DNA from 4 places in the Pedococcus sp. P2_E2 genome. Region 1 is predicted to be linked to each of the others. Evidence: riboswitches for the same ligand, from Rfam matches in the RefSeq annotation. Region 1 holds a riboswitch; each other region holds the start of a gene.

Region 1 (2,858 bases):
CCCCTCGAGCCCCACGAGGGCCAGGTTCTCGCGGGCCCGTTCGGTGCGCTCGCGGCGACTCAGTCCCCGCTGCTCGAGGCCGAACGTCACGTTGGCGAGGGTGGTCCGCCAGGGAAACAGGGCGTACTGCTGGAAGACGATGCCCCGGTCGAGACCGGGACCGGTCACCTCGGCGCCGTCCACGAGGACGCTGCCGCTCGTGGGGCGGCTCAGCCCGCCGAGCAGGTCGAGCAAGGTGGTCTTGCCCGACCCGCTCGGTCCGACCAGCGTGAGGAACTCACCGCGTGGCACCTCCAGCGACACGTCCTCCAGCGCGACCAGCGTGCGCGCCTGCGGCTGGTCCCTGGTCGGGCGGAGCGCGAACTCCTTGGTCACGCCACGCAGCTCGATGTGGGCACTCATGAGGACGCCTTCGACGCGAGCCCGTTGTAGTCGTTGGTGTAGAGGTCGCGGGGCTTGAGCGCGCCCTGCTTGAGGACCCCGCTGTCGACGAGCCACGGCTCCCAGCGGGTGAAGTCCTGGTCGCTGATCACGCCGCCCTTGCTGGCGACTCCCACGCTCTTCCAGAACTTGAGGTTGTCGGTCTTCTCGTTGCGACCACGCTTCTCGATGATGGTGCTGAACCGCGCGATGACGGTCTCGCGAGGGCTCGTGCGCTCCCACTCGATCGCCTTGGCGACCCCGGTGACGAACTCCTTGGCTGCCGCAGGATGCTTGGCGATGAAGTCGTCCCGCAGGACGTACTGACCACCGTTGAAGGCGCCGAACAGCTCGTAGTCGCTGAACAGCGACCGCAGCCCACCCGTGGCGATGGCGTGGTCCTGCAGGACCCCCGAGAGGGTGCCGACGTCGACCTGCCCACGCCGAACGGCCAGCTCGGTGTCGTTCGGGGGCAGCGGGACCAGCTGCACCTGCTTGATCTGCGCCGGCGTGAGGCCGTTCTTCTTCAGGTAGGTGTCGATGACCGCCTCGGCGTGCGCCCCCAGGGTGTTGACAGCGACCTTCTTGCCGATCAGGTCGTGCGGGGTCCGGATCGGACTGTCGTCCTTGACGTAGAAGCCGTTGAACGTCCTGACGTCCTCGCCGTAGTAGTTGATGACGGCCTTGACCGGGGCGCCGGCGCTGATGAGCTTGACCACGGCGCCGGAGAACGCACCGCCGAAGTCGGTCTGCCCCGTGGCCGCGGACTGGATGTCCTGGGGACCGCTCGTGGTGTTGCCGACCCAGTTGAGCTTGAGGGTGGGGAAGTAGCCCAGGTCGGAGGCGAGCTCAGGTAGGGACACCGAGTTGGCCCACCCCTGGTAGCGAATGGTCACCGGCCCCTTGTCCTTCGCGGACGTGCTGGCCTCGCTCGACGGGAGCGAGCAGCCGGACACCAGGACGAGTGGGAGGGCCGCCGCCAGCGAGGCGACCAGCGCCCGGCTCGCGGTGAAGGAACCACGGATCGTGCGCATCAGGCCACCGCCTCGCGGAGCACGGCACCCGCGGTGACCAGCGAGCGTCCTGCCACGGTGTCGAGGAAGACGGTCGTGACCTCGCGCAGCGGGCGCAGGGCAGCCTCGTCGAGGAAGGCCTCACCCCCGTCGACGAGCCTCACGTGGTCGGCCAGGACGAACCAGCCCGGGGTGATGCTGCTCGGCGACAGGCTCGCCAGGACGGGGCGGAGGGCATAGTCGACGACCAGCACGTGGGCGGGCGTGCCGCCGGTGGCCACCGGCAGGACGACCTTGCCCCGCAGCGCGAACTGCGGCAGCAGGTCGAGGAAGGTCTTGAGCAGGCCGCCGTAGGCCGCCTTGTAGACCGGGGTGGACACGACGACCGCGTCTGCCGCCTCGAGCGCAGCCACGGCGCGGGCCACGTCGGGGTCATGGGCGTCCCCGCGCAGGAGTGGGCCGGCCGGCAGGTCCCGCAACACGATCGGGACGACGACGTGGCCGGCGCGTTGGAGCTGTCTCGCGATGTCGGAGAGGACGGCGTCGGTCTTGGAGGAGAGGGAGGGACTGCTGGAGATCGTGGCAATGACAGCCATGGGTGGATCCTTTCGGGCAAGGGGAATCGCCGGTCCCGCGCCGAGGCGCAGAACCGTTGGAGGAGAATGGGTTTCGAGGCAGCAGGTGCCGAACAGACCTACGAGCGCAGGTCAGAGACCGGCTGAAGCCGACGAACGACGAGGGCGCGCGTCAGGGGCGACAGAGCGCGCTGGAAACCCTGAGCAGGTCGATGTGCCTGCGCAGGACGGGTCGGCAGGAGCGATCGGCTGCCTGCCTGGATCCGTTGTCCTTCATGGGTTTCCGTCCTCGGATGAGGCTCGAGCCTCGCGCTTGCGGCGGTCGTTCGACTGCCACCTGGTCTTCACCCGGAGCACCCCACCGCGAGTGGGAGGGTTGCCGTCCAGCGAGCCGGGGCTTGTCACTGGAGCTCATGACCTACGTCGAAGGTAGCGGTTCCTTCATTGCCTATCAAATAAGTAGGATATGCCTCTCGCATGGTGGGACGACAAAGAGCGCCCACGCACGGAATCCGTTGCGCGGGCGCCCTTTTGGACAGGCGTCATATGCGTGGCGGGGGCCCGCCAGGGTCCGTCAGACGCTGACCTCGATGGCGATCTTGCCGCGGACGTGCCCGGTCTGGCTCAGCTCGAACGCCTCAGCCGCATCCGCGAGCGCGAACACGTCGGCCACCGGCACGGTCAGCCGACCCGCGTCGGCGAGGTCGCCCAGCGCAGTCAGGTCCTCGGCGTTGGGCCGCACCCATGCGGCGATGCCACCGGCCTCGGCGACGGTGCCGTCGGCGATCGACCCGTGCCGTCCACCGTCGGCGAGAACGGCCTGCGTGACGTCCAGGACCCCGCCGACGAA
Region 2 (2,858 bases), on a different contig from region 1:
GGCGGCCAGACCGTCGAGCAGACGCTGGCCCAGCGTGCGCTCGTGCTCCTCCACCGCGTCCGCGTGCGCCCGCAGGGCATGGCACGCGGCAGCGAGGGCGATCGCGCCGATGACGTTGGGACTGCCGCCCTCGTGGCGTGCGGCCCCCTTCTGCCACACGACTGCGCGCTCGGTCACGGACTTGGTGGCGCCGCCGCCGGCGAGGTAGGGCGCCGCAGCGTCCAGCCAGTCCGCCCGGCCTGCCAGGACTCCCGTGCCGAACGGTGCGTACAGCTTGTGGCCGGACAGCACGGCGTAGTCGACACCGAGGTCGTCCAGGTCCACGCGGCGGTGGGGGGCGTACTGCGCGGCGTCGAGGACCACCCTCGCGCCCGCCTGGCGGGCGATCGCCGCCAGCTCGCGGACCGGCCAGATCTCTCCCGTGACGTTGGAGGCGCCGGCGAGCACGACCAACCGGTGGCGGCCGGGGTGGTCGCGAAGCGCAGTCCGCAGGAGCGCCCTCGCGTCGCTGATGCTGCCGGGGACCGGAAGCCGGTGGGTGCGCTGGTGGGGCCACGGCAGAAGCGCGGCGTGGTGCTCGGACTCGAAGACGAAGACCTGCGTGTGGCGCGGCAGACATCGCGCCAGGAGATTGAACGAGTCGGTGCTGTTGCGGGTGAAGACGACCTCGTCGCCCTCGCGTGCCCCGACGAACGACCGCACCTCGGCCCGCGCCTGCTCGTACCAGGACGAGGTCACCCGGGAGGCCCAGCCATTGCCGCGGTGGACCGAGGAGTAGGTGCGCACCGCCGTGTCGACGGCCTTCTTGACGCTGACCAGCGCCGGCGTGGACGCCGCGTGGTCGAAGTTGGCGTAGTCCACGGCCCCGTCCAGCGTCGGCACGAGCAGCGACTCCGACACGACCGCGGGCAGCGGGCCGACCTCGCCCAGTGACCGGGCATCGGGAACAGGGCGGAGGTGGCTCTGGGTGCGGGCGTGCGCGAGGGGGGCGCTGCGACGGAAGGCTGGTGGCGGGGTGCTCGCGATCGACATGGGTAGAGCTCCTGGTCCGGGTGGGACCCGAGAGCTCCCGAGTCCGCGCTTGCCGGCTGCGGGTGCAGTCGGCCCGGTCGTCACCCGGAGCACCCCACCGCGGAGGAGGGTTGCTGGTCAGCAAGCCGGGGCTGTGCGCTGACACTCATGACCTGTCGTCGAGGGTAGCGGCACGGGTCAAGCGGGATCCAGCACGTGGGCGTGGGTTCCCGCGATCTGAGATGGCGGAAGTCCGTGACCGCCAGGTGGCCGGAGGCAGGGCCGAGCGATCTGGCGGGGCGGGTCGGCATCGCCGTCCCCACGCGACCCTTCCCCCTGTGCGCGCCTGTGCCGACGACCACTGCTGGTCGTCGGCACAGGCCCCGCCAGACGCAAGGCCCAGCGTCCCACCGGGCGTGCGCCCTGGTAAGGGCTACCTGCCCTTCGTACCCGATCGGGGAGGGCAACTCGGCCGTTCGGGCCAGGGCGATCCGGACACATTGCCTGCGGGTGGAACGCGTGTGACGCGTGTGTCCCGTGTGACCTTCGCGTAGCCTGCGGAGCATGGCGACACGTCCGTCCACACCAGCACGATCAAATGCAGGGTCGCGCTCGTCGGGGAGCCGGGGCACCGCAACACGCCCCGCCAACCGCAAGAGCAGCACACCCCGCAAGTCCCCCGCGCGTGGCAAGGCCAGCGGTGGCGGACTGCCGCTGCCCCTGCGCGCGGTCCGCGGCACCTGGATGGGCATGGCACACGTGGCCGGCGGCGCGGTGCGCCGGGTCGGCACCAGCGCCCGTGAGCTCGAGCCCGAGCACCGACGTGACGGGCTCGGCTTCTTCCTCATCGGAGTGTCGATCCTCGTCGCCGCCCGGGAGTGGTGGGCCTTCGAGGGCGCCCTCGGCGACGTCGTGCACGCCGTCGTCGCAGGCACCTTCGGACGCGTCGCCTATGCCGTGCCGCTCGCCCTGCTCTTCCTGGGCATCCGCTTCCTGCGCGCGCCGCAAGAGGACTCGGCCAACTCCCGCCTCGGTGTCGGCCTGGGCGCCCTCGCCTTCGCCGCCTCGGGGTTGGCCCACGTCGCCGCCGACATCCCCACCCCACCCCAGGGCGCCGACGGGATGCGTGACGGTGGCGGCATCATCGGGTTCCTGGCATCCAGCCCGCTCGAGGCCGCGGTGTCGGTCTACGGCACCGTGCCGATCCTGTTGATGCTGGGCTTCTTCGGCCTCCTGGTGATGACCGCGACGCCCGTGCACATGGTCCCCACCCGCCTCGCCGAGCTGCGCGACCACCTCCTCCACCGTGGGACGGTCGACGCCGGGAAGGACCCGCTCGCCGACGCGGTCGAGGACAAGCCCAGGCGTCGTCGCCGCGTGATCGACCCGGAGGGTCCGCTCGAGGGGGACGAGGCGTTCGAGCAGGCCGCTCTCGTGGCACCCGACGGTCGGCGGTTCCGCCCCGGCGAGAAGCGCCCCACCTCGCCCGGCGTTCTGGCCCCTTCGGCGACTGCCGAAACCACCTCGCCCGCCAAGGGCCCGGCCATCGAGGTCAAGGCCGCCCTTGAGGCGCCCCCGACGACCCCGCTGCCACAGCGAGTCGAGCAGCTCGCGCTCGCCGGCGACATCACCTACACGTTGCCCGACAACGCCATCCTTGAGCCGGGTTCCCCGCACAAGACCCGCAGTGCCGCGAACGACCGCGTGGTCGAGTCGCTGAGCCAGGTGCTCGAGCAGTTCGACATCGATGCCCAGGTCACCGGCTTCAGCCGTGGACCGACGGTCACCCGCTACGAGGTCGAGCTCGGCCGTGGCACCAAGGTCGAGCGCGTCACCGCGCTCTCCAA
Region 3 (2,858 bases), on a different contig from region 1:
TGCGCGGCCCGGCCGATGTCGTCGCCGTGCTGCCCTACCAGCTCGGCTACCACCCCCAGGACTCGATCGTGCTGGTCGCCCTCCACGGTCGCAGCGTCGGGTTGATCGAGCGGATCGACCTGCCACCACCCCAGGACGCGGAGCAGGTCGGCCGCGTCCTCGTGGCTCCGCTGCTGCAGGACCGGCCCGAGGCGGTCATGCTCGTCGGCTACGAGACGGCGGCGGGCTCGAGCAGGCCCGGTCTTGACGCCGTGCGTCGCCTGGCGACCGAGGCCGACCTCGAGGTCCTGGACCGACTTGTCGTCCGCGACGGGCGCTGGTTCGCCATCGACTGCGCCGACGGATGCTGTCCGGCCGAGGGCGCGCCGGTCCCGGAGGCGGCCGACACCCCCGCCGTGGCCGAGTACGTCGGGCTCGAGATCGCGCCCCTCCCGGGTAGGTCCGCGATCGCCGACCTCGTCGCCGCGGACCCGGTCCTCGCCGAGGCGGTGGCAGCAGAGCTGGGTAGCGGCTCGGAGCCCGAGTCGGAACGCCTCGATGCTGCCCGTCGGCTCGAGGCGCTGTCGCGCTGGTCGGTGGTCTGCGACGTGACCGGTGACGCGCCCGAGGTCGCAGAGCTCGGGCCCGCCGAGGTCTGCCTGCTCGTGCGCAGCCTGGAGGACCTCGCGCTGCGCGACGGACTCGTGGCCTGGCTGTGCCCTGGTGCCCTGCCCCTGGACTCCCTGTCGCCGGACCTCGTCGACGCCTTGCGCTGCACGCTGCCGGCTCCCACCTGGCACCGCAGCCCGGGGGCAGGGCCGTCGGCCGGGGCCGGTCGCCGTCTTCTGGCGAGGTTGCAGTCCCTGGTCAGGTCGGTCCCCGACGACCACGCGGCTCCGGCGCTCACCGTGCTCGCCAACTGTGCCTGGTGGCAGGGCGACGGCGCGTTGGCCCGGACCTGCGTGGACCGGGCGCTCCGGGCGCGCCCCGACTACCGGCTGGCGCAGCTGCTCGAGCGCATGCTCGACCTCGGCGTGCGTCCCGGCAGCCACGGCGCGCAGCGCGCAGCCGAGCTGCGGTCGGGCTGACCCAAGTCCTCGCGCGCGTCACGGTCGGCGGCGACGCGTCCATCGTGCGGACGCCGCGGACACGCCGACGGCCTCCTCGTATGATGGTCGCCAGGTCATGAGTCCCAGCACCAAGCCCCGGCTTGCTGGGCGGCAACCCTCCTCGCGGTGGGGTGCCCCGGGTGAAGACCCGGCCGACCCTGACCTGGGCGGCAAGCGCGAGCGCCACAGGAGCAGTTTCGATGACCACGACCTCCCCACCACGAGCGACGTCAGGTGCCTGGCGCGACGGTGACCCGGTCGGTCGACGCCAGTTCGTCGACCTCGGCGCGATCGAGCTCGAGCGCGGTGGCGTCCTTCCCGGGGTGCGGGTGGCCTACGAGACCTGGGGTGAGCTCAGCGCCGCCGGTGACAACGCCATTCTCGTCGAGCACGCCCTCACCGGTGACAGCCACGTCGAGGGCCCGACCGGCCCTGGTCACCCGACGCCGGGCTGGTGGGACGGGCTGATCGGCCCCGGTCGGCCGCTCGACACCGACCGCTACTTCGTCGTTGCCGCCAACGTCCTGGGCGGCTGCCAGGGGAGCACCGGCCCGTCCTCGCCGGCCATCGACGGTGCCCCGTGGGGGAGCCGCTTCCCCTTCGTCACCGTGCGTGACCAGGTGCAGACCGAGGCCCTGCTCGCCGACGTCCTCGGCATCGACCGCTGGCACGCCATCCTGGGTGGCTCGATGGGCGGGATGCGGGTCCTCGAGTGGGCGGTGACCCACCCCGAACGGGTCGCGACGGCCATCGTGCTGGCCAGCACGGCATACGCCACGGCGGAGCAGATCGGCTGGTGTCAGGCGCAGCTGTTGGCGATCCGCGCGGACGGCGACTTCCACGGCGGCGACTACTACGAGCGCGGCCCCGGTCCCGAGACCGGGCTCGGGATCGCGCGGCGGATCGCGCACGTCACCTATCGCAGCGAGCTCGAGCTGCACGAGCGCTTCGGTCGCGAGCCGCAGGAGGCGGAGGACCCGTTGGGCGGTCACGGCCGCTATGCCGTCGAGTCCTACCTCGACCACCACGCCGGCAAGCTGGCCGGACGATTCGATGCCAACTCCTACGTCGTCCTCACCGAGGCGATGAACTCCCACGACGTCGGACGAGGCCGTGGGGGGGTCGCCGCGGCGCTCGCCAGGATCTCCGCTCAGGTGGCGGTGGTCGCCGTCGACTCGGACCGGCTCTACCCGCCGCGGCTGTCCCGAGAGATCGCCGACGCCGTCCCGGCGGCCCAGCTGCACACCGTGCACTCCGACTACGGCCACGACGGGTTCCTCATCGAGATCGAGCAGGTCGGGCAGATCGTGGCCCGGGTTCTCGCAGGCCCTGCCTGACGGGGGGATTTCCGGTACGGTCGGGCCCAGCGGCTGCCGTCGCCTGGTGTGCCCCGGGTCCACCACCCGGTCGCACCGCTACTCGGTCAACTGAACGTAGGAGGTCCCTGTGGCCATCGTTGTGGGATATGTGCCGACGAAGGAAGGGCGGGCGGCTCTGCGCCGGGCCGCGGACGAGGCGCTGCTACGCAAGTCCAAGCTGATCGTCATCAACTCCCAGCGCGGTGGCCGAGACTTCGACAGTGAGGAGGCGAACCGTTTCGATGCCGACCTCTCCCGCATCCAGGGCGAGCTCGACGAGGAGGGGCTGGAGCACGAGGTGCGTCAGCTCGTCCGGGGCAACGAGCCGGCCGAGGACCTGATCGCGGTGGCCGAGGAGGAGCACGCGGAGTTCATCGTCATCGGCCTGCGTCGTCGCACCCCCGTCGGCAAG
Region 4 (2,858 bases), on a different contig from region 1:
GCCGAGGTGGGCCCGCCCGACGTGGCCGCCGAGACCGGGACCGCTGCTCGGAGGACACGGGCGAAATCATACGGGTGAGCCCCAGCCACCCCTGGATCTGCTCAGCGCACCAGTGTCGTCAGGTTGCGCGGGTTCGGCAGCTGGTCGGGAGCCAGGATCGCCCCGCCACCTGCGACGGTCACCAGCACGAGGACGACGGCAAGGACCGTCACGACCGCGACGAGGAGAAGCGGTGCGACCTGGTGTGGAAGGTGGACCGTGTGGACGTGCAGGTGGAGCGTCACGGGCCCCGGATGCGAAGCCATGCCCCAGTATCCCCCCGCGGCCGCCGGCTGACACCTGCATTCGACGTGTTGGGTCGGACGCAGGTGTCAGCAGTCGGCTCAGACGCCCTTGGCCGCGATGAAGCCCTGCTCCAGGTCGGCAAGGATGTCGTCGATGTGCTCGATGCCCACGGCGAGGCGCACCAGCCCCGGCGTCACCCCGGCCTTCAGACGATCGCCGTCCGGGCCCTGGGAGTGGGTCGTGGAGGCCGGGTGGATCGCGAGCGAGCGCACGTCACCGATGTTGGCGACGTGGCTGTGCAGCACGAGGGACTCGACGAACCGTCGCCCCGCTTCGACGCCGCCGACGATCTCGAACGCCAGCACCGCCCCAGCACCCCGCGGCGTGTACTTCGTTGCCTTCGCGTACGACTCGTGGTCCGGCAGGGAGGCCCACACGACCTGCTCGACCTGCTCGTGCTGCTGGAGGAACGCCGCCACCTTGTGCGTGTTCTCCAGGTGCCGCTCGATGCGCAGGCTCAGCGTCTCGATGCCCTGGGCGATGAGGAAGGCGTTGAACGGTGCGATCGCGGGACCAAGGTCGCGCAGCAGCTGGACGCGCGCCTTGAGGATGAACGCGAGGTTGGCGCCGAAGGCACTCCCCACGCCGAGGTCCCGCGCGAACACCAGCCCGTGGTAGCTCTCCTCCGGGGTGTTGTAGTTGGGGAACTTGTGGGGGTCGGCCCCGAAGTCGAACGTGCCCCCGTCGACGATCACCCCTGCGATCGACGTGCCGTGACCACCGAGGTACTTGGTCGCCGAGTGCACGACGATGTCGGCTCCCCACTCCAGCGGACGGATGAGGTAGGGCGTCGCGATCGTGTTGTCCACGACGAGCGGCACTCCGGCCTCGTGGGCGACGGCCGCGACGCCCTCGATGTCGAGCACCTCCGACTTCGGGTTGGAGATCGTCTCGCCGAAGAACAGCTTGGTGTTGGGCCGGACGGCGGCCCGCCACGACTCCAGGTCGTTGGGGTCCTCGACGAAGCCCACCTCGATCCCGAACTTGGGGAGGGTGTGCTTGAGCAGGTTGAAGGTGCCGCCGTACAGGCTCGGGCTCGCCACGACGTGGTCCCCCGCCTCGGCGATGTTGAGGATGGCCAGGGTCTCGGCGGCCTGGCCCGAGGCGACCAGCAGCGCCCCGACCCCGCCCTCGAGCGACGCGACTCGCTGCTCGACAGCGTCCTGGGTCGGGTTCATGATGCGGGTGTAGATGTTGCCGAACTCCTTGAGGGCAAACAGGTTTGCCGCGTGTTCCGTGTCCTTGAAGACGTAGGACGTCGTCTGGTAGATCGGCAGGGCGCGAGCGCCGGTGGCGGCGTCCGGCTCCTGTCCGACGTGGACCTGCCGGGTCTCGAACGACCAGTTGGTGGAGCTCATCTCGGTGTCCTTCACTCTCGTATGCCGCGTGGCACGGATCGGGGGCCCGTCACCGGCGGAGCGGGTGGTCGAGGTGCCTGTGAAGGGGAGGTTCGAGCTCCCGAGGTCCTGTGATCACTGATGCCACCGCCGGAACGGTGCGGGACACGTGGTGGGTCTCCCGCGCTTGCGGACGGCAACTGCGCCGCCCGCCAGGTCTTCACCCGGGGCACCCCACCGCGGAGGAGGGTTGCCGGCCAGCGAGCCGGGGCTTGTCGCTGGCACTCATGACCTGGGCCGAGGCTACGCCGGGGAGGTGAGCGAGCGGCATACCCATCTCTCATGGCGGACGCACGAACGGCGGGTCAGCGAGCGCCGGGACGTGGGTCGGGATCGGGGGTGGTGCCGCGCGCGTCGGTGGCGTCGCGGGCCCGCATCGCCAGGTCCCCCTCGTGCCGGGCGTACAGGTCGCGCCCGGTGCCGACGGCCCCCAGACCCGCCGCGGTCGCCTCGGCCGCGAGGCCGGTGACGAACATCGTCCGCGACCGGTCGGGGTCACGGGTCACCAGGGCGAGGTCGTCGAGCCACTTGTTGCGCACGAGGACGCGTGCACGTCCCGCGACCTGCTCGGCCACCCAGTGCGCCGTCGCGGTCGGCGAGCCCGGCGACCGGGTCGCGCGGAACGTGCGGGCGTCGGGCTGGTACTCGGCTCGACCGGCGCGGCGAAGCTCCTCGGCCGTCGCGAGCCGGAGCCGTTGAGCCGTGCCGAAGCGCAGCGAGCGTCGCGCCGTCCTCGTCGGGCCCGCGAGGGCCGCGGGGTTCGTCGCCAGGGCGCCTCGCTTGAGCACGCCGGACGCGGCGCCGGTGACCGACATGGCGGCGCCCACGCCGATGTGGCCCCAGTCCCCGTCGCCGTAGCCGACCTTGACCACCGCGTCTGCCGTCAGCTGGAGTCCGTCGCACGCCCCGGCGGCGACCCCCAGCGCCTTGGACGGCGGCGTGGGAGCCATCGCCACGGCCCCTGCCGCGCTCCCGAGCACGCCGGCCCCGCGACTGAGCCCCGTCAGCGAGTCGTACATCCGTGAGTCGTCGAGGCCGTCCTGGACGAGCTGGTGCAGAACCGTGGCGCACCGGTGGTCCGCCTCGGCGAACCGATGCCAGGCTGCGGCATGGCGG

Evidence for each region. A riboswitch is a leader RNA that binds a small molecule or an ion and turns the genes downstream of it on or off. The one in region 1 is predicted to bind S-adenosylmethionine.
Region 2: another riboswitch for S-adenosylmethionine. It lies ahead of AC1DWR_RS13745 (aminotransferase class V-fold PLP-dependent enzyme); the one in region 1 lies ahead of ssuE (NADPH-dependent FMN reductase).
Region 3: another riboswitch for S-adenosylmethionine. It lies ahead of metX (homoserine O-acetyltransferase MetX); the one in region 1 lies ahead of ssuE (NADPH-dependent FMN reductase).
Region 4: another riboswitch for S-adenosylmethionine. It lies ahead of AC1DWR_RS02415 (bifunctional o-acetylhomoserine/o-acetylserine sulfhydrylase); the one in region 1 lies ahead of ssuE (NADPH-dependent FMN reductase).

Annotation. Positions count from the first base shown of each region.
Region 1 covers NZ_JBFUEM010000005.1:58,835-61,692, forward strand. Annotated here, with positions in the region: gene AC1DWR_RS11575 (ABC transporter ATP-binding protein) at 1-402, opposite strand, end outside; gene AC1DWR_RS11580 (ABC transporter substrate-binding protein) at 399-1,454, opposite strand; gene ssuE (NADPH-dependent FMN reductase) at 1,454-2,029, opposite strand; SAM riboswitch class IV at 2,313-2,427, opposite strand; gene AC1DWR_RS11590 (NADP-dependent oxidoreductase) at 2,583-2,858, opposite strand, start outside.
Region 2 covers NZ_JBFUEM010000006.1:107,872-110,729, forward strand. Annotated here, with positions in the region: gene AC1DWR_RS13745 (aminotransferase class V-fold PLP-dependent enzyme) at 1-1,032, opposite strand, end outside; SAM riboswitch class IV at 1,073-1,185, opposite strand; gene AC1DWR_RS13750 (FtsK/SpoIIIE family DNA translocase) at 1,576-2,858, shown strand, end outside.
Region 3 covers NZ_JBFUEM010000001.1:524,221-527,078, forward strand. Annotated here, with positions in the region: gene AC1DWR_RS02475 (DUF4192 domain-containing protein) at 1-1,067, shown strand, start outside; SAM riboswitch class IV at 1,161-1,271, shown strand; gene metX (homoserine O-acetyltransferase MetX) at 1,289-2,425, shown strand; gene AC1DWR_RS02485 (universal stress protein) at 2,535-2,858, shown strand, end outside.
Region 4 covers NZ_JBFUEM010000001.1:508,276-511,133, reverse strand. Annotated here, with positions in the region: gene hrpA (ATP-dependent RNA helicase HrpA) at 1-70, opposite strand, end outside; gene AC1DWR_RS02420 (hypothetical protein) at 102-284, opposite strand; gene AC1DWR_RS02415 (bifunctional o-acetylhomoserine/o-acetylserine sulfhydrylase) at 384-1,703, opposite strand; SAM riboswitch class IV at 1,861-1,975, opposite strand; gene AC1DWR_RS02410 (hypothetical protein) at 2,048-2,858, opposite strand, start outside.